Regions from separate parts of the Paraburkholderia sp. RL17-381-BIF-C genome, predicted to be linked through region 1. Evidence: riboswitches for the same ligand, from Rfam matches in the RefSeq annotation. Region 1 holds a riboswitch; the other holds the start of a gene.
The links. A riboswitch is a leader RNA that binds a small molecule or an ion and turns the genes downstream of it on or off. The one in region 1 is predicted to bind manganese.

Region 1 (10,253 bases):
CAAGGCATTGGTCAGCCTGCTGGGCGGCGCCTTCCGCTATGTGGGCGCCGAGATCGACAACAAATGGTTCGATAGTTACCTCGGTTCCCGCGCGGGCAACGTGCGTCTCGCCGTGTGTCTCGCCTCGACCCAGGCCGTGGTGGGCGTGACATACCTGCTGGGCATCGACTGGGTGAACCGCAGCGCGGAGTTCTCGATTCAGATCGGCGCGGAAACGGCACGCGGCCGTGGCATCGGCGAGGCCGCGACGCGTCAGACGCTCGACCACGCGTTCGGCGACCTCAATCTCAACCGCATTTCGTTGACCGTGCTCGCATCCAATGCGCGCGCCATCGCGCTTTACGAGAAAGTGGGCTTTCGTGCCGAAGGTCTGCTGCGCCAGGCCGCCTTCAAAGGCGGCCGCTATCTCGACGTCATTCCGATGGCCATCCTGGCTGACGATCGGCGCTGAGCCCTTCCCTTTTGCCGTTGTCTTGCTCCACCCATGAACACGATTGACGCTCACCACCACACCGCACTTGCAACGGCAGGCTGGACCGTGCTTCCTTGCCTGATACGCAGCGAATTGCTCGATTCGCTGGTCCAGGCGCTGGGCCCTTCGCTCGCGCTGCGCGACGCAATCCGACGACGCAACGGCGTGCTGGAAAACAGCGCCGGCACCTTGCATCATCTGTTGATGGATGACCCGTGCTACGTCGAATTGCTCGCGGAACTCTCGGCGCTGGAGCCGGTTTTCAAAGGTTACTTTGAAGGCAACTTCATCCTGAATTCGTACGGCGGCGTGATCAACGAACGCGACTCGCGCTCGTACGTGCAGAACGTGCATCGCGACATTCGCTTCGGCTCCGACACGCGGCGCTTCATGGTGAACGCGTTGGTGATGCTCGACGATTTCACGCTCGAGAACGGCGCAACGCATGTTCTCTCGCACTCGCAAAACATCCAGCAGCAGCCTACCGACGAGCATTTCTACGCTCAGGCCGCGCGTGCGACCGGCGAGCGCGGCTCGGTTCTGCTGTTCGATTCGCGCATGTGGCATGCCACCGGACGCAATACCACCGACGCGCCGCGGCGTGCGCTGACACTGACTTTCACCAGCCCATTCTTCAAGCCACAGCTCGATTACGCGCGGCTGTTCGGCTACCGCAACCTCGACCGCTGCAATGCATGGATGCGCCAGGTGCTCGGCTTCAACGCCCGGGTGCCGGAGTCGCTCGATGAGTTTTACGTGCCGGTGGAGCAGCGGTTCTATCAACGCGGACAGGATTGACGACATGAGCAGAGACTACAACGCGGAAGCAAAAGATCATCCGGAACATCGCTACGCTTACGACTTCGACTACCTGATGCATGAGTACATGCTTCGGACGTTCGAGCCGTTCCTCGCCGGCGATAACGCGCTTGAACTGGGATGCTTCGAAGGCAACTTCACGCGCCTTCTGACGAAGCGCTTCGATTCAGTGGAAGTGGTCGAAGCATCGGCGGACTGTATCGCCATTGCGTCGGATAAGACCCAAGGCGCCGCCAGCTTCCATCACTCGACGTTCGAGACTTTCGAACCGTCGCGACGCTATGACAATATTTTCCTCATCCATACGCTCGAACACCTCGATCATCCGGTTGAAGTGCTGAGGCGGATTGGTGGCTGGTTATCCGAGGGTGGCCGGCTGTTCGTGGCCGCGCCGAACGCGCGCGCCGGCTCCCGGCAGATCGCGGTCAACATGGGACTGATCGACCATCACGCCGCCGTGACGCCGGCGGAAGCCGCACATGGACACCGGGTAACCTATTCGATCGATACGCTGCGGGCCGATCTGCGTGCGGCGAACCTGCGCCCGGTGACTGAAGGCGGCGTGTTTTTCAAGGGTCTCGCCAACTTCCAGATCGATGCGGCATTGCAGGCCGGCATTATCTCCCGAGCGTATCTGGACGGCTGTTTCGAGTTGGGCCGCGTTTATCCTGATTTGTGCTCGAGCGTGTACGCAATATGCCAGCGCGAGATGGAGCGCTGATCGGGACGCTAGAGTCCAGTTTGCGTCTGCCTGAGCCGGCGGCCCGATCTTCGGTGGTGCGCTGCCGCGCGGCCGCCGGCCGTCATAGCCGCGCTCTTGCCGATAGATGTTACGGCGGAAGCGGACGCATCGCGGCCCCCAAGCGACCACACAGTCTTTCCTTGCCATTCAAGCAAGCGACGGGCGCAACGCTTCCGGCAACTCACGTCTCACGCTCGACTCACCGCGCGCGTCACTGAAAAGTCGCGTTGACCGACAGTTGTACCGCATTGCCCTTCGGCCGGTTGCTCGTGTTGAACTCATTGACCCACCGCAGGGCCGCCGACACGGGGGTTTTCTGGATCTTGCCCGACCACGTGACCATCGGCCCGAGGCCGACGGAATGCCCCTGGCTGCCGCCGACGAGGTCTGCGATACCGCCGCTGTCATTGCCGATCTGCTGAATGTAGCCGCCCACCACGCCGACGCCCCAGCCATTGCTGAAGCGCTTGAGCGCAAGTAGATCGAGCACGCTGACCGGCGCGTTGTGATAGTGGGTGTCGTTATTGGGTGTGTAGAACTCGAGACCATAGTTCAACGACAATTCGATGTTCTCTTTCGGAAGCAGCTTCGTATAGGCGATCGTCGGCGTGAAGGTCCACGTGTTCTGCCCGGCATTGGCCAGCCGGTTGGGGTTGTATGCGCCAGTCGGCGCATAGATCTGCACGCTCAGCGCGACATGGTCTGTCTTCGTTAAGTGATAACCGGCGATGACCGGCGTGAAGAAGAAATCGGCGAATTGCGTGCCGTGGTCGTTCGGCAAGCGGCCATGGAACGACGAGATGTCGGTGTACTGGACCGGCACGCCGAACGAGGACGCGAAGTTCCAGCCACCCACGGTGATACCCCACGTCTTGACCGCAGCGAGGATGGTGTACTCGGCCGTCGCGTTGACGCCGGCCGTGACCTGCCCGGCGATCGGAATCGATTTGCTCGCGCCTAGCGACCCTTCGTAATAGATCGTGGCGGCGGACACGATCCAGTCGTTGGTGGGCGGCACGACACCGCCGTACGGCGTCACCTGCATGCCGGTAATGGGCCGGCCTATACCGCCTTCAGTCGCCCACGCCGTTTGGCAGAGACTCACACCGGCAGTGGTCAGAAGCGCGCCTTTGCACAGCCGGGTGACGAGCTGCCTCGTCGCGAAGAAACGGTTAGGTTGACTCATGATCGTCCTCATCAAATAGAAGTTCGGCATTCTCACTCCAGCCGAACCGCATCCGCACCGTCTGCGTCGCCAAGCCGCACGCGCGCGGGTGCGACCTTGTGTCGGCCTTGTGTCGGCCTTCGCACGCGATTGACGGCGGCGTCCAGTTTTCATCGAGCATGGCTTGCCGCGACCCGTAGGCGCGCAAGTACAGGGAGAACTTCGCAACAGCCGGCACCGGCGACGCATTGGCGAAACTGTCTTCGCGGGCCTCGCGTCTCGCACGTGGAGCGAGAGCAGGCCGTTTGCGTTGAAATTCGAGTTTTTGATCGGCTTGCCGGGGCGCGTAGCGGTTATGTGCGTTGAGTGAAGAAAAGTAATGCCAGTTGTATAACGTCAGCGACCGGGTGCCTTTCTCAGACGGCGGCCGATCTCCATGGAAGCTCGCAGTGTAGCGCCCGCCGCCGTCGCGAAATGGGCCCGATGCGTCGGTGTCCGAATAAAAACAGTTTGTCTTTCTCACGCTGTTGACAAAGCTGTTCGACTTCTCTATCAGCGTTTGGATACGCTGGTCGATGTCAAAGACAGCGCCGCTCCTGATCGTACGGCGATTCCCCGGCAAGACATCGCTTAGACCGTCAAGGTTCGTCTTCTTACGTTCGCTCGAATCGGCCCGCATGCCGACCGGCGAGAACACGGACACGAACGCGCATACCGTATCCTCCCCAAACACGCACCTATAACCCATTATCGGGCCTCGTCTATGGGCGCTCTTATCGCCGAGCGCCTGCCTTTGCCTACGCGAAACCGTTTCAGAGGCGTGGTGGCTTTCGCGTGTCCGATTTAAATCGAATTCATTATTTCGCGCGTGTTCATGCGGCCGAGAAATCGGCAAGCAGATGCCAATCCACGCGGATAAAGCATGCTATGTCACTCGAACAATTGGGAATGGCAGTGCGACGGAATACAGGGCTTGCATGAGCGCTCCTTGAAAACGAGAAACGCCGCATCAAACGAAGCATGCGGAAAGTGGACGAATCACCACGCTGGCATCGTTGGCAATACTAGCAACGTTTCCGGCAATTTCAGAGATAAATTTGTAACGCAGCCGAAGGGCTAGGCGAAGCGGGGAGTCGTCCGGCTTGCTGATTTATTCAATGGATATTCGTACGGGAGGAGCGGGCTCCGCTGTCCCGCCGAAAAAATCTCGCAAGGGCTGCAATAAGCGCCTTAGCCCATTAGACTGGCGCTCGCTCCAGATTCGACCCACCGTTTTCGATGAGGCTTTCATGATTCGCTCGCTGCACCGGTACTGCATTGCCTTCACCGTCGTACTTCTCTCCGCTTGCTCCGTCACGCCGCGCCAGGATAACGGCGAATCGCAGGCCGGCGCAGCGACGGCCGCGACGTTGGCATCATGGAACGACACCAGGGCCAAGCGCTCGATCGTCGATTTCGTCACGCTCGTGACGACACCGGAGTCCAAGGACTTCATCCCGCGCGCCGACCGTATTGCCGTGTTCGATAACGACGGCACACTGTGGCCCGAGCAGCCGGCCTCCGTGCAACTGGTGTTCGCGCTGCAACGTGTGAAGACGTTGGCCGGACGGCATCCGGAGTGGAAGCGCCAGGAGCCGTTCCGCTCGATCCTCAAAGGCAACCTCAGGAATGTGGCGGCAAGCGGCGACGCCGGCTCGATGCGGCTACTGGCCACGGCGCACGCAGGCATGACGAGCGAACAGTTCGCCGCGCTCGTGCACGAATGGTTCGATTCATCGAGCGACCCGCGCTTCAACCGTCCTTATGCCGATCTCGCGTATCAGCCCATGCTCGAATTGCTTGCCTATCTGCGCGCGAACGGCTTCAAAACTTATCTGGTGACGGGCGGCGATGTCGAGTTCGTCCGCGAGGTGGCTCAGCGCATGTATGGCATTCCGCCGGAGCAGGTGATCGGCAGCACCGTCAAATACCGGTACAGCCAGACCAACGGCGCAATTTCGCTGACGCGCCTCGCGCAAGTCGACACGCTGGTCGACGGCGCGGCCAAACCGCTTGCCATCGATCGCGTGATCGGCCGACGTCCGGTGATCGCGTTCGGTAACGCGGATGGCGACGCGCCGATGCTCGAATGGACTTCGGCAGGTGACGGCCCGCGCCTTGCCGCGCTCGTGCATCACACGGATGCGGAACGCGAATACCAGTATGACCGCGCGTCGAAGAGTGGCAAGCTCGACAAGGGTCTCGACGAGGCCGGCGCAAAGGGCTGGCTCGTCGTCGACATGAAAGACGACTGGAACACCGTGTTCAAGCCCGCCAGCGCAACGACATCAGCAGCAGCGAGCGCGCCGGCCCATTGAGCGTGAAGCGAGAAAAGCCGCCGGTGCGCGGCCTTTCCTGATTGCTTCACCTGCCGCTCGTTGACGCATTGAGCCGCGCGGCTAGCGCGTCAGCGTAATGGCCAGATACGTGACGTACAGCACCCCGCAAACCAGCAACGCCCATACCGGCACGCCGCGCTCGCGCACATTGATGCGCAGCCATGCCGCCGCGGCGAGCGTGATCACGATGCCGGTCACCACTTCGATGCGCGGCGTCCATGGTGTCAGCAGAATGCCGATCGCGGGCAGCAAGGTGCCCTGGAACACCATTGCACCGGTGATATTGCCGAACGCCAGCGTGTCTTTGCCGCGGCGAATCCACAGAATGCTGTTGACCTTCTCCGGCAGTTCGGTGGCGATCGGAATGATCAGCAGCGAGAGCAGCAGCGGCGACACGCCGAGCGCCTGCGAGACGCCGCGCACCCCGTGGATGAAGCCCTCCGCGCCCCACACCAGCAACGCGACGGCCAGCGCCAGCTGCACCACGATCGTGGCCATGTTGGTCGGCACGCCGAGGCGCGAGATCAGCATCTTGCCCGGCGCTTCGGTGCCGTGACCGGCATCGACCAGATCATTCGACGCGCGGAAGGTCATCACCACATAGGTGACATACACGCCGACCAGCGCCACGCTGAAGAGCGCGCGCACGAGCATCCGCTCGTGCGGCACGTACATCGCCGCGGCGGCCAGCACGAACGCGCATAGGAAATAGTTGAGGTCGCGCGTGAAGCCCGAGCGCTCCGGCGCGACCCAGCCGCTAGCGCCGCGCGAGCCGAGGATCGCGAGCGTCATCAGAAAAGTGGAGAGGGTGGAAAGCATTAGCGGCGCGCCGAGAATTGCGCCGACGCCGATCTCCTGATTGACCGCACTATCAGTCGTGCCGCCGGCGATCGCCAGCAACGGCACGAGAGTCTCGGGCAGAGCGGTGCCGACGGCGGCGAACAGCGAACCTGTCACGCCTTCGGAAATCTTGAGACGTTCGCCCAGGTGCTCGAGCGCGTTGGTGAAGAGTTCGGCCGCCAGCAGAATGACGACCAGCATGACTGCGAGTTCGAGCAGGAGACTGGTCATGCGCGTTTCCCTTCAAGCATGGAGAGGCAGCGGCGCGGCGGACGGCCAAGCGGGAAGACTGGCAGGGCAAAACGAGGTATCACGGGACAACTCCGCGGTCGGACGTAGATGACAAACCAATGACGCACCGCCACCCGTCCGACCAGAACGAGGCAGTACGTCAATGGTCTCGCCAAACCGACCCGGTCGAACGCGCCATGACCGAAAGGCCAAGTATGTTGACGCGCTCTCCTTCAATGGATGAAGGAAGGCTACTCCCCAGTGACCGGGGGATTCTAACGGCAGGGGACGCTTTCAACAACCTTGTTGCAGCGAGAGGGGGGGTGGCGTGGCGCGGCACCTCGGAGCCTCGCTCGTTCGGCGCGGCTTTGCGGCAAGAGCGCAGGAAATGCGATGTTCGATGGATTTGCCGCCCGGCCACGAGCCGAACGGGTTAATTGAAGTGATACTGCAGTCCGATTGTGAAACTGTTATTCGTTCTTTTTGTGCCGTCGCAATTGCCGGTGTCGGTTGTCCATTCGCCTACCGCGCTTACGTGTTTGGCAAATTTATATTCGACACCCAAACCCCAATGGAAGCGCGTGTCCGGATCGTCGCCAGTAAACCCAATGCGGACATAAGGCAGAATCTGGTTGAACGGCATGCCGAATTTCGCATCGATTCCGGCGTCTTTATAGGTTGTCGAGCCGTGATGTAAATCAGCAAAAGCCTCGGCGCCCACTATGAACCGTTCGACGTCGAAGTTATATCCAGCCGTGAAACCCGGAAAAACCGTAGTGTGCGATGGCTTGTTGATGACGCCGGAAGCATCGGAATTATTCACACCCACCTTGAAGCCCAGATAGGGACCGGCAAATTGGCTTGCCACCGTGACAGGCGGAACCGATTGCGCGTGCACGAGATTGGATAGCATCGTGATCGATGCGATTAAAATCAACCGGGCTATTTTGTACATGACCTGCAAAATAAAACAATGGGCGCGCGGATGGCTTCGCAATGCCTTTATTAATTAGGGAAGCGATTGTTGAATTACCGCTTATGGAACATCCACGCGTTATACGATTTGGATGGTCAACGCATGCTAATTAAACGGATAGGCTGGGGCAATTGGAAATTTCAGAAGACGGACGTTTATATGTCTGAATCTGAATTGACGAACAGTAAGCTACAGAGATCTTGGGATAATTCTGTCGACGCGGATGAGATCGTGGACGGCCGGCAGTGAGCGTATCTGTGGCTTATGTGCGGCTTATCGGCGGGATTGCGGCGCCCGGAAGACATCGCAAGACGGTGGAAAAACAAAAAGGGCTTGGCGCACACAGCGCAAGCCCTTGATCGAGATCGACTCTTTATGGTGCGCCCGGCTGGGATCGAACCAGCAACCCCTGCCTTCGGAGGGCAGTACTCTATCCATTGAGCTACGGGCGCTTCACCACGAAAGCGCGGCAACCGGAATGGATGCGACGCCAAAGCGAGACCGAAAGGATACCCGGTTTCAGCCATACCGTCCACCGGAGGGCCTGAATGGCGGCACCCGGCGCCTTCCGGCCGACCCTCGCGATGCGGGTAAACGCCTGCTGAACAGCTCGCCGCGCCCCTCGCCGCCGTCGAAATCTTGCGTCTATAATCGTCCGTGGCTGATTTGAGAACAAGAAGTTGCCGTCACGCTGTACCGCTCACATACCCACGGAGACGAGACAAGCATGAGCGAAGCACCACACGGAGCCCCGATCAAAACCCCCGGGCAGCTCGTCGCTGCGATCATTGCCAGTTTTGCGGTACCGATCGTCATCATCGTGCTGCTGGCCGTCTACGTCGATAACTCGACGCGCACCGGCGCCGGCACCGACTCTCTCTCCGAAGCCGAGGTCACCGCCCGCATCAAGCCATTCGCCCAGGTCGACATTCGCGACGCCAATGCGCCGCGCGTCTACAAGACCGGCGAAGAAGTCTACAAAGCCGTTTGCTCCGCTTGCCACGCATCGGGTGCGGCGGGCGCGCCGAAATTCACCAATACCGCCGACTGGGCGCCGCGCATCGCGCAGGGCTTCGACACGCTGCTGCACACGGCGCTCGCCGGCAAAGGCGCAATGCCGCCGCGCGGCGGCACCAGCCCGGACGACTACAGCGACTTCGAAATCGCACGCGCTGTCACCTATATGGCGAACAACTCCGGCGCGAGCTTCCCTGAACCGGCTCAGCCGGCGGCAGGCGCCGCGGCGGCATCCGGTGCAGCAGCAGCAGCAGCAGCGGCTCCGGCCGGCGCTTCTGACGCAGGCGCGGCCCAAGCCGCCGCGGCCATGGCCGCGATGGCCAGCGTGCCGCAAGCGGCCGCACCGGCAGCAGGCGGCACGCAAAGCGCGGATGCCTCGCAAGCCGGCAAGGCGTTGTATCAGCAAGTCTGTCAGGCCTGTCACGCGGCAGGCGTACTGAACGCACCGAAGTACGGCGACAAGGACGCCTGGGCGCCACGTCTGAAAGAACCCATGGACACGGTCTATAACTACGCGCTGCACGGCAAGGGCGCGATGCCCGCGAAAGGCGGCTCGAATGCCTCGGACGCGGACGTGAAGGCCGCCGTCGACTACATGGTCAGCGCGGTGAAGTAAGACGAACGACGGCGTCTGCCAGGTCGTAAAAAATCCCTGCCCACGGTGACGCGGTGCAGGGATTTTTTTATCGGCCATCGCTGAAGCGCGCTACCCAGGTGCCCGATTTCGACACTCACTCACGCGCGCTGAACGCGCGTCTTTTGCCTCGGTATTCGCGACACTCCCTCAAGGCTTCTGCAACAGCGCCTTCAAACTGGCAAGCCGGTCTTTCGGCGACATAGGCGCTTCTTCGGGCGTCGGCGGGGGAGCGTCGTCGAGCAACATTTCGGGAATGAAGCGCGACGGCTCGCACACCACCGTTTCTCGCGCGCGCTTGCGCTTCTTGCACCAGTTCAGATGCAAACTGCGCTGCGCACGCGTGATCGCGACGTACATCAGCCGGCGCTCTTCTTCGATGCGCGCGTCGTCGATCGGCTCGTCGTCGGGACCGCCGCGATGCGGCATGATGCCTTCTTCGACACCAACCAGAAACACGTGCGGATACTCCAGGCCCTTCGACGCATGCACCGTTGAGAGCCGCACCGCGTCGGGATCTTCCTCGCGGCCTTCGAGCATCGACATGAGCGCGACGGTCTGGATCAGACCGAGCAGATTCTTGCCAGTGTCGCCGAGACCGTCGGCGGTGTCGTAGCCGGTGGCTTCGTCGGCCGCGGCGCCCGTCGGCTCAGCCTTGGTGCCTTTGCGCTTCAGCCACTCCATGAACTCAAGCACGTTCTGCCACTTGGACTGCGCCTGACGTTCGTCGAACGCGTCGTACAGATAGGCTTCGTAGTGGATGGCGTCCATCAGTTCGTCGAGCAGCGTGCCGGCGGCGTCTTTCTCGGCGCGGTCGGTGAGGCGCTGCATGAAGTCGCAGAACACGCGCATCGGTTCGATCTGCCGCGGCGACAGACGCGCCTCGATGCCGCCCATGTACACCGCTTCGAACAGCGACACCTTGGCCTGTCCTGCGAACGAGCCGAGCGCCTCGAGCGTGGTATTGCCGACGCCGCGG
Region 2 (10,253 bases), on a different contig from region 1:
TGCGCTTGGTGGCGCGCGCGGCTTCGTCCGTTGCGCCGCCCGCCATGTCGGCCGAGAACTCCTGGTCGCGGAATACCGTGAGGCCTTCTTTCAGGCTCAACTGGAACCAGTCACGGCACGTCACGCGGTTGCCGGTCCAGTTGTGGAAATACTCGTGGCCGACCACGGCCTCGATGTTCGCGAAGTCGGTGTCGGTTGCCGTTTCGGGATTCGCCAGCACGTACTTCGTGTTGAAGATGTTGAGCCCCTTGTTCTCCATCGCGCCCATGTTGAAGTCGCTCACCGCGACGATCATGAAGCGGTCCAGATCGAGTTCGAGCCCGAAGCGTTCCTCGTCCCAGCGGATCGAATGGATCAGCGAATCCATGGCGTGACGGGTCTTGTCCAGGTCGTGCGGCTCGACCCACACCTGCAGCAGCTTTTCCTTGCCCGAGCCGCTCTTCACGCGTTCTTCCAGCGCGACGAGCTTGCCGGCGACCAGCGCGAACAGGTAACTCGGCTTTCTGAACGGATCTTCCCAGCGCGCGAAGTGGCGGCCGTCCGGCAAATCGCCTTCTTCGAGCAGGTTGCCGTTCGACAGCAACACCGGATAATCGGCCTTGCTGGCGCGCAGCGTGACCGTGAAGGTCGCCATGACGTCCGGGCGGTCGAGGAAGTAAGTGATGCGGCGGAAGCCCTCGGCCTCGCACTGCGTGAAGAAGTTGCCGCCCGACACGTAGAGGCCCGACAGCGTGGTGTTCTCAGCCGGATTGCAAATGCTGGTGAGCGTGAGTTCGAATTGGTCCGGCACATTGTCGAGCAGCAGGCCGTGTTCGTGCGCGTGCGCATTGGTGAACGGCTGGCCGTCGATCGCGGCGCTGACGAACTCCAGCTGTTCGCCCATCAGTTCCAGATGCGCGGCGCGCGACGCCTCCGGATTGCGACGCACGCGCATCGTGTTCCGGACAACCGTGCGTTCGGGAACCAGATCGAACTCCAGTGCGACGGTGTCGATCAGGAAGGCGGGCGGCGCGTAGTCGGCGCGGCGAATCACATTGGGCGTTGCGGTATCGGCCATGGCGTTCTGTAGTGTTGGAACTCGAGTCGGCAGGCGCGCTTCTGGCGTGCGAGCCGGGCATGTCGAGCCATTGTACAAAGCCTCGGCAAATTGTGCGGAGCGAACTTTTTACCGAATCTACTGGTCAGCGTATTATCGGGCGCCCGCGTGATGAAAAAGCCTGCGCGCCTACGGGGCCGGTCATGACGGACAATACAGAGACATTGAGAAGCTTCACGAGGTAGACCATGAAATTCGATCGATGGACCCGCCGCGTCGCGCTGCTGCTAGCCGCGCTGACGGTGCTGCTTTCCGGCTGCACGACCTACGTGACCACTCAGGTCACGGCCTTCTCCGACTGGAGCGGCAACGACGCCACCCGCACCTATGCATTCACGCGCGCCGCGGACCAGCAGAACAATCTCGAACTGAGCACCTACGAGCGGTTTGTCGCGAATGAACTCGCCACGCATGCTTTCCGCCAGGTCGATAGCGGCCAGGCGCGTTATCTGGTCGGACTGTCGTACGGCATCCGTTCGGATATGGTGACGGTCGCGGAGCCGGTGTATTACAACCCCTGGCCCGCGCCGTATTGGGGCCGGCCATTCGATCCTTGGGGTCCGTGGGGACCGTTTCCCACTACGTATGTGAACCAGAGCTATCCGATCTTCACGCATCTGCTGGGCATACGGATCACCGAGCGGGCAACCGGCAAAGAGGTGTACAACGTGACGGCGCGCAATTCGGGAGGCGAGTCGTCGCTCGTGCGGGCCATGCCGTATCTGGCGCGTAGCGCGCTGGCCGATTTTCCGCTCGGTAACGGCGCCGTCCACACGGTGAAGATTCCGCTCGACAAGAACGGCGGCGCATCGAACGAAATCGCCGCTACCGGCGCCGCGCCCGCGGCCGCGCCGGCTCCGGCGTCTGGCGCGAAAGTCATTCAGTAGTTCATGCCGAGTGGCGGCGCGCGGCGGCGCGAAGGCCGGCAGTGAACAAGACAAACGGCCCGGCAGGTCATCCTGCCGGGCCGTTTGTTTGGCTGATGCCAAGCCAAGCCAATTGCGAAGCGCGAAGCGCCCGCCAAGCGCCAGGAACTGCCAGCCGGCCGCACCACGAACACCGACCAGGCGCCGACTGAACGCCGACCTAAGCGCCGACCTAAGCGCCGACCTAAACGCCCACGCCGAACAGCGCCATCGTCCCGAGAATCACGAACATCACCGCCGCGATGCCGTGCACGAGTTTGGTCGGCAGCCGATGCGCGAAACGGTCGCCGAGCAGGATCGCGGGCACGTTGGCGATCATCATGCCGAGCGTGGTGCCCGCCACCACGCCGAAGAAGTCGTGAAAACGCGCGGCGAGGGCCACCGTGGCGATCTGCGTCTTGTCGCCCATTTCCGCGAGAAAGAACGTCACCACGGTCGCGCCGAACACGCCGAAGTGCGTGCGGCTGGTATTGGCCTCGTCGTCGTCGAGCTTGTCCGGAACGAGAATCCACAGCCCCATGCCGATGAACGATACGGCCAGTGCCCAGCGCATGATGGTCGGCGTGAGCAGAGAGCCGAGCCAGGCGCCGAGTGCGCCCGCGCAGGCATGATTGACGAGCGTGGCGACGAGCACGCCGAGAATGATCGGCAGCGGCTTGCGATAGCGTGCCGCGAGGACGAGCGAAAGCAATTGCGTCTTGTCGCCGATCTCGGCGAGCGCGACTGCTCCGGTCGAAATGAGAAAAGCGTGATCCACGTTGTGTCGATTCCCCGGGCCGAGAGATGAACGAGCGACGACCCACGACACGCCGGGCCCTGTTGCGGCGGTGTGTGGATCATCGGTCTCGCCAGGCCAGAGGCTGCGGCTGCCATGGCCGTGCAGGCCAAGTCTGTTGACAGGCGCCCCCGCGAACCACACGTGCGACGCACCCGATGACAGCGGTGCGCACGTGCCGCGAGGCGGCTACTCCCCAATGAGGGACGGAGTATAACAGGCATGGCGCCAGCCGATAATCGACTCCGTCAGCCGCGGACGCCATTGCATCTCCCAAATGGCGGGCTTGAGATAGGGCAGGCGTCGTCGACCGGTTATAAGGTCGGCAGTTGCCGACACGGAAACCTTCCAATCTGAAACATTGTTTAAGAAAGTTAGTTGAAAGTAATGATGTAATTCCGCGAAATGCTTCTGTGCTCGTGTCGACCGCAACCCGTGTCGCGAGCGGCTTTTGCACCTGGCCGCGCAACCGGAAATCGCGCCGCAGGCGCGCGCAACGGGTTTTTGGCGGGGCGTCGCTCGATAGATACGGATACAGATGGATACGTCTTTTGTGGCTGATTTATCCCAGAATATTCAGTATGATTCGGCGACCTTAGGGCGCCTGAGGCCATCCTCCAGACAAATCGGCGAGGGTGCCTAAATAAACGGGGCCATGTGCCGTTAAATCGCTGAACCCTATATAAGATCAGACGATTGGATCGACCCCGGCTGGAGATTGCCGGTCCGCGCGGCGCGTACACGCTGTGACGGTGCCGTATTCCGTCAGGCGCTTCAGCCTCTCCTCGCTTCTACGCGCGAACACCGATATGCCCGATCTGCACTGGACCGTTCCGGTCGCTCGCTGGTCTAGCTGGCCTGCTGCCGCATCTGCCGCACCCGATATCGGCTTCATCGAGCCGATCGTGCGGCGCCGTCTGAGCACTCTGTCCAGAGTGGCGCTGAAGGTGGCGCACGACTGTGTCGCCCAGAACGCTGCGCGGGTCGTTTTCGCGTCGCGCCACGGCGAACTGCGTCGCACCACGGATATCCTGCGCGCCATTAGTGCGGGCGAGCCGGTGTCGCCTACCGCTTTCAGCCTGTCGGTGCTCAATGCCATGACCGGCGTGTTCGGTATTGCGCGTGGCGACCGGTCGGCAGCGAGTGCGATTTCGGCCGGCGCGGAAACGCTCGGTTACGCGCTGCTGGAAGCGCACGCACAGTACGCCACCCAGCCGGATTCGCCGATGCTGCTGGTCTATGCGGACGAACCGGCCGACCCGGCTTACGGCACGATCGAAGACGAAGTGCCGGGCGGCGCGATCGCGATCCTGCTCGATAGCGAAACGGTGACGGGCGAATTGGCGTGTGTCGTTTCCCGCGCTGATCTGCGGGAATCCCCGCCGGTGAGTCAAACCACCGCGGCCGAAGGCCGAGTGGGCGAGCGGGAATCCGCGCCGGCGAGCGAACCTGCGGCAAGCGAGGGCAACTCGCCGACCGTTTTCGCGACCCAGAGCCAGGCCGTGCAGCACTGTCTGGAAACCGGCCTGCCCGCCGCGTGGCAAGGCGCCTGCGCCACGTGGCATTGGAGTTGGCATGATCGCGCGGCTTGATTATTGCTGGCGATTCTGCGCGACCGGCATGGCCTTCGTGATGTTCGGCGTATGCGGCGTGCTGTTCTCGGTGGTGGTGTTTCCGCTTGCGTGGGTGTGGCCGCACCGTGCATCGCGCCAGTTCGCGGTGACGAGCGTGATTCACTGGTTTTTCCGCGCGCTGGTCGCGGTGTTGCAGCGCATCGGCGTGATGGAACTCGAAGTGTCGGGCGTGCAGGCGTTGCGCGCAGAGGGGCCGGCGATCGTGGTCGCCAACCACCCGACTTATCTCGACGTGATGGTGCTCCTGTCGCTCACGCCGCATGCCTGCTGCGTGGTGAAAAACGCGCACTGGAGCAACCCGTGTTTCTGGGGCATCGTGCGTTCGGCGGAGTACGTCAGCAATGCCGACCCCGCGGAGCTCGTCGAGGCCGGCGCGAAGCAGCTGGCCGCAGGCTATACGATGATCATTTTCCCGGAAGGCACGCGCAGTCCCGGGCCGAACCGGCTGCACGCTTTTTCGCGCGGTTTCGCGCACATGGCGCTGAAAGTCGGCGCTCCCATCGTCCCGGTGCTGATGGATTGCGACCCGCCCGCATTCACCAAGCAGATGCGCTGGTACGACGTGCCGGCACGCGCGTTCAGAATGCGCGTGAACGTGCTCGAGCCGCTCGGCCTCGATCAGCTCGCGGCCCATGACACTCCACCGGCTCTCGCGGCGCGCAGCGTGACGAGCGCCGTCGAAGCACACATTACTCAGCACCTGTTCGATTATGGATTCTTTAAAACTGGAAATTAAACAGCTTCTGATCGAAGCGCTCGATCTGGAAGACCTGAGCCCGGCCGATATCGACGACGATGCACCGTTGTTCGATACCGACGGCATCGGTCTCGATTCGATCGACGCGCTCGAAATCGGCATCGTGCTGCGCAAACAATACCAACTGACCATCGCAGCGAACGACGAACGCACGCGCGAACACTTCCGCTCGATCAGCACGCTGGCCGCGCTGGTGGCGAGCCAACGCGAAGCGACGCACGCTGTGAACGAAACAACCAGAAAGGGGGAGTAAATCGTGTCCGAGGCAGAGATTCTGGAGCGCATCCGCGCTATCTTCAAAGAGAACTTCGCGATCGAGCCCGAGCGTGTCACGCCCGAAGCGCATCTGTTCGAGGACCTCGATCTCGACAGCATCGACGCTGTCGACCTCGCGATCAAACTGCAGGAAATGACCGGACGCCGCATCAAGCCGGAAGAGTTCAAGTCGGTGCGCACCGTCGGCGACGTGATCGGCGCGGTCGAGTCCCTGCTCGCGGCACAAGGCTGATGTCCGTCGCGCGCTCGCGAACGCAAGCGGCGGCGCGGCGGGCCGACGAAGCCTCGCCCGGCGCCGGGCGCCACTTCGGCAAAACCGTCGTGCAGGTGCTGTTGAAGCTCGCGTACCCCGCGCTGATCCTGTGCGCGTGGCGCTGGGACACGCCGCGCTACGTCGGCTGCATGCTGTTTGCGATTCTCTGGCTGCAGCGCTGGGCCGGTAGCGGCCCGGTCGCGACTTCGCTGCGGCGGCTCTCCACGATCGACTGGAGCGTGGTCGGTCTGCTGAGCTGTGCGTCGGCGGCGATCGTGCTGACCAATAGCGAATTGCTGTTGCGTCTGTATCCGTCGCTCGTCAATCTGGGCCTGTTGATCGCGTTTGGCGCGACGCTCGTGCGCGGGCCGTCCATGATCGAAAAATTCGCGCGCCTCGGCAATCCGGATCTGCCACCGGGCGCGGTGCACCATACGCGGCGCGTGACACAGGTGTGGTGTGCGTTCTTCGTGCTGAACGGCGTGTTTTCCGCCTATACCGCGCTGTATTGGAGCCGTGCGAACTGGTCGCTGTATAACGGAGCGATTGCTTATGGGCTGATCGGCGTGCTGCTGGTGGCCGAGGTGATCTGGCGTTACCTGGTCGTGCTGCCGCGTGCCGCGCGTTCGGAGGCGGCATGATCGCGTTGCATGATCTGTTGTCGGTGGTTCATGAGAGCGCCGCGTTGCAGGTGCCCGTATGCCGCGATGGCGCCAAGGTTTTCGATCGCGCGGCGTTTCGCGCGCGCGTCGCCGTGTTGATCGCGCTCGTGCAAACGCAGGGCGCGCAACGCTACGCACTCTGTATCGACGATCCGTTCGATTTCGCCTGCGCGCTTTTCGCGCTGCTCGCGTGCGGCAAGGAGCCGGTGATTCCGGCCAACTCGACGCCAGGCTATCTCGCCGATCTCGCCGATGCGTACGACGTGGTGCTGACGGACGCGGATTTGCCGCTGTTCGAGCTTTTGGCCGGAGCCAACCTCGGTGTCAACGCCGAAGCTGAAGTCGACACCGACCTCGATACGTTGGCCCGCGTCAATGCAGCCGCGGCGGAGCACGCCGGAGTCGCCACTGACACTGGCATTGGAAACGCCCAGGCAGCCTCAGAGCACGCCGCAGCCGCTACCGGCACTGCAAACGCCCAGGCAGCCTCGGCGCACACGTCTCGCGCCGCTCTCACGATCGACCCGCAAGCCCCGCTCACGCTCTACACCTCCGGCAGCAGCGGCCGCCCCAAGCCGATCCGCAAGACGCTCGCGCAGTTCAACGCCGAAGTGCACACGCTGGAACAGCAGTGGGGCGCGTTGATCGGCGACGCGACGATGCTCGCGAGCGTGCCCCATCACCACATTTACGGTTTGCTATTTCGCGTGTTGTGGCCGCTTGCTGCCGGCCGCGCGTTCGACCGTGCGATCAGCATCGAGCCGTTGCATCTGCAAACGCAGATCGAACAATGCGGCGCGGCGGTGATCGTCTCGACACCGGCGCAATTGTCTCGCTGGCCCGCCTTGCCTGGCTTCGCGGACTTGACGCCGGCGCCGCGCGCGGTCTTTTCATCGGGCGGCCCGCTGGCGTTTGAAGCCGCGCAGGAATATGCCGCGGCTTATGGCGCCGCGCCGCTCGAAGTCTACGGCAGCACGGAAACCGGTGGCATAGCGTGGCGGCGCCAGGATCAGACAGATGCCTGGCAACCGCTAGCCGGCATCGCAGTGCGCCGCGACGAAGACGGTGCGCTGAACGTCCGCTCACCGCATCTCGATCACGCCGGCTGGCATCGTACCGACGACAGGATCGCCTTCGACGCCGATGGCCGTTTCCGTCTGCAAGGCCGGCTCGACCGCGTGCTCAAGCTCGACGGCAAGCGCGTGTCGTTGCCGGAACTGGAAGCGCGCCTCGCGCTGCATCCGTATGTGGCGCAAGCGGCGATCGTGCCGCTCGCCGGCGCCTCGCGCGAGCGCGTCGGCGCCGTCGTAGCGCTGACGGAAGCGGGCGGTGCGGCGCTGCGCGACGAAGGCCGCGTGGCGCTCGCCAAGATCCTGCGCCGACATCTCGCCGAATACTTCGACGTGGTGGTGCTGCCGCGCCACTGGCGTTTTCGGGTCACGCTGCCGTTCGACGCGCGCGGCAAACTGCCGGTGGCCGCCGTGGCGGCCGCGTTCGAACCGCGTAGCGAAGGCGTCGAGGTGCTGGCCGAAGCGCGCAGCGGCGACACACTGCATTACGAGTTGCGCGTGCCGCCCACGCTCGCGCATTTCGCCGGCCACTTTCCCGGCCTGCCGATTCTGCCCGGCGTCGTTCAGGTCGACTGGGCCGTGCGCCTCGCCGCCGACCACTTGCCGGCCGTGCGGGCGGTGGCATCGATCGACCGTCTGAAGTTCATGGCGCCGGTTTCTCCAGGCGCTGTGCTCGCGCTCACGCTCGCTCACGACGCGGCTCGTCGGCGCCTGCAGTTTGCATACCGCGCGAACGGTCGCGAATGCGCGTCTGGTGTGATCGTCTACGGGGCGCCGGCGTGATGACCTTCTCCCCATGCATCGTCATTCCGATCTACAACCATAAGGACGCGATCGGCGCGACCGTCGCTCATCTCGCGGTTCACGGCCTGCCGTTTTTCGTCGTCGACGACGGTAGCGACGAGGCCACCCAGCAAGTGCTCGCCGCGCTCGCGCAGCAATACGCGGGGCGGTTCACGCTGCTGCGGCTGCCGGTCAACGGCGGCAAGGGCGCGGCGGTGATGGCGGGGCTGCGCGCCGCGCGCGAGGCCGGCTACACGCACGCGCTGCAGATCGACGCCGACGGCCAGCACGACGCGACCGACGTGCCCCGTTTCATCGAGGCTGCGCGCGCCGATCCGGGCGCGGTGATTCTCGGCCGGCCAATCTATGACGAGAGCGTGCCGAAAGCGCGTCTCTACGGCCGTTATCTCACGCATGTGTGGGTGTGGATCGAAACGCTTTCGCTGACCATCCGCGATTCGATGTGCGGCTTTCGGCTCTATCCGCTGGCGCTGGCCTGCAATCTGATCGACAGCGTGCGGCTGCCCACGCGCATGGACTTCGACATCGAGATCCTCGTGCGTCTGTACTGGCGGCGCGCCGCGTTCCGTTCGATTCCGACGCGCGTCACCTACGCGAGCGACGGCGTCTCGCATTTCGACGTGCTGTGGGACAACGTGCGCATCAGCCGCAGCCATACGCGGCTCGTGTGCGGCATGCTGTGGCGTCTGCCGGTGCTGCTCGCGCACAAGCTGATGCCGCGTCGCGCGGCACTTGCGGATGGGCAGTGCAAAGAAAATGACCAGGACTGGTGGCGTATCGCCGAACGCGGCAGCCATCTGGGCATGTCGTTGCTCGCGCTCAGTTGCAAGCTCTTCGGCCGACGTTTCACCGCGCTCTGGCTGCACCCGATCGTCGCGTATTTTCTGCTGACGGGCCGCGCCGCGCGCGAGGCCTCCAGCAACTACTTCAGGCATCTCGGCAAGACCGCGCCGCAGGGCGACACGCCGCGTCCCGGCTGGTTGTCCGCGTACCGCCATATGCTGGCGTTCGCGCAATCGGGCTTCGACAAGCTCGCCGCGTGGTCGGGCCGCGTCAACAATGCAGACGTCAAGTTCGAAGATCCTTCGGCGTTCGAAGCATTGGTGAAGAGCGGCAAGGGCGCGCTCGTGATCGGCGCGCATCTCGGCAATCTGGAGATGACCCGCGCGCTCGCCGCGCAGGGCGCCTATGCGAAGGTCACGGCGGTCGTCTATACGGAGCACGCGCGCCGCTTCAATAGCGTGCTGGCCTCGGCCAATAGCGAGTTCGCGAAACATCTGCTCGAAGTCAGCGACTTCGGACCCGAGACCGCGATGATGATGCAGGAGCGCGTCGACGCCGGTGAATTGCTGGTGATCGTCGGCGACCGCGTGCCCGCGCACGAAGCGGGCCGCACGACGGAGGCGCAATTTCTCGGCTCGACCGCGCCGTTCGCGCAAGGGCCCTATGTGCTCGCGCATGCGTTGGGTTGCCCGGTCTATCTGTTCTTCTGTCTGAAAGAGCACGACGGTTACCGCCTGTATTTCGAACCGTTCGCCGAGCGTATCGAGCTGCCGCGCCGCGAACGCGCGCAGCATCTCGCCGCGTGGGCGCAGCGCTATGCCGTGCGGCTCGAACATTATTGCCGCAAGGCACCTTATCAATGGTTCAACTTCTTCGATTTCTGGGCCAGCCCCAAGCGAGGCGCAAATGGCCGAACATGATCTGATCGATGTGCCGAATGCGGGCGCCAACGTGAACAAGGCGGCGGTCGTCATAGGCGGTCGCAAGCTGACGATCGAAGAGGTCGTCGCGATCGCGCAGCATCGCACGCCGGTTGCGTTGAGCGCCGATCCGGCGTGGCGCGCGCGCATCCAGCGCGGCGCGGATTTTCTGCGCCGGCATCTGGCCGCGGGCGCGACCGTGTACGGCGTGAACACCGGTTACGGCGACGCCTGCGTGGTCGACGTGCCGATGGAGCTGGTCGAAGCGTTGCCGCTGCAACTCACGCGTTATCACGG

Region 2: another riboswitch for manganese. It lies ahead of P0D70_RS16945 (TMEM165/GDT1 family protein); the one in region 1 lies ahead of P0D70_RS01080 (sodium:calcium antiporter).

The regions. Positions count from the first base shown of each region.
Region 1 is NZ_JARESX010000001.1:222,414-232,666, forward strand. Features, by position in the region: gene P0D70_RS01050 (GNAT family N-acetyltransferase) at 1-451, shown strand, start outside; gene P0D70_RS01055 (phytanoyl-CoA dioxygenase family protein) at 485-1,270, shown strand; gene P0D70_RS01060 (class I SAM-dependent methyltransferase) at 1,275-2,012, shown strand; gene P0D70_RS01065 (SphA family protein) at 2,245-3,219, opposite strand; gene P0D70_RS01070 (DUF1214 domain-containing protein) at 3,206-3,901, opposite strand; gene P0D70_RS01075 (HAD family hydrolase) at 4,488-5,555, shown strand; gene P0D70_RS01080 (sodium:calcium antiporter) at 5,637-6,647, opposite strand; yybP-ykoY riboswitch at 6,744-6,919, opposite strand; gene P0D70_RS01085 (outer membrane protein) at 7,081-7,602, opposite strand; tRNA gene P0D70_RS01090 (tRNA-Arg) at 8,000-8,075, opposite strand; gene P0D70_RS01095 (c-type cytochrome) at 8,351-9,256, shown strand; gene P0D70_RS01100 (UvrD-helicase domain-containing protein) at 9,425-10,253, opposite strand, start outside.
Region 2 is NZ_JARESX010000024.1:69,650-79,902, reverse strand. Features, by position in the region: gene pepN (aminopeptidase N) at 1-1,057, opposite strand, end outside; gene P0D70_RS16950 (DUF4136 domain-containing protein) at 1,285-1,983, shown strand; gene P0D70_RS16945 (TMEM165/GDT1 family protein) at 2,207-2,779, opposite strand; yybP-ykoY riboswitch at 2,791-3,007, opposite strand; gene P0D70_RS16940 (beta-ketoacyl synthase chain length factor) at 3,607-4,389, shown strand; gene P0D70_RS16935 (lysophospholipid acyltransferase family protein) at 4,373-5,167, shown strand; gene P0D70_RS16930 (phosphopantetheine-binding protein) at 5,142-5,441, shown strand; gene P0D70_RS16925 (acyl carrier protein) at 5,445-5,696, shown strand; gene P0D70_RS16920 (COG4648 family protein) at 5,696-6,358, shown strand; gene P0D70_RS16915 (ApeI family dehydratase) at 6,355-8,232, shown strand; gene P0D70_RS16910 (glycosyltransferase family 2 protein) at 8,232-9,956, shown strand; gene P0D70_RS16905 (HAL/PAL/TAL family ammonia-lyase) at 9,943-10,253, shown strand, end outside.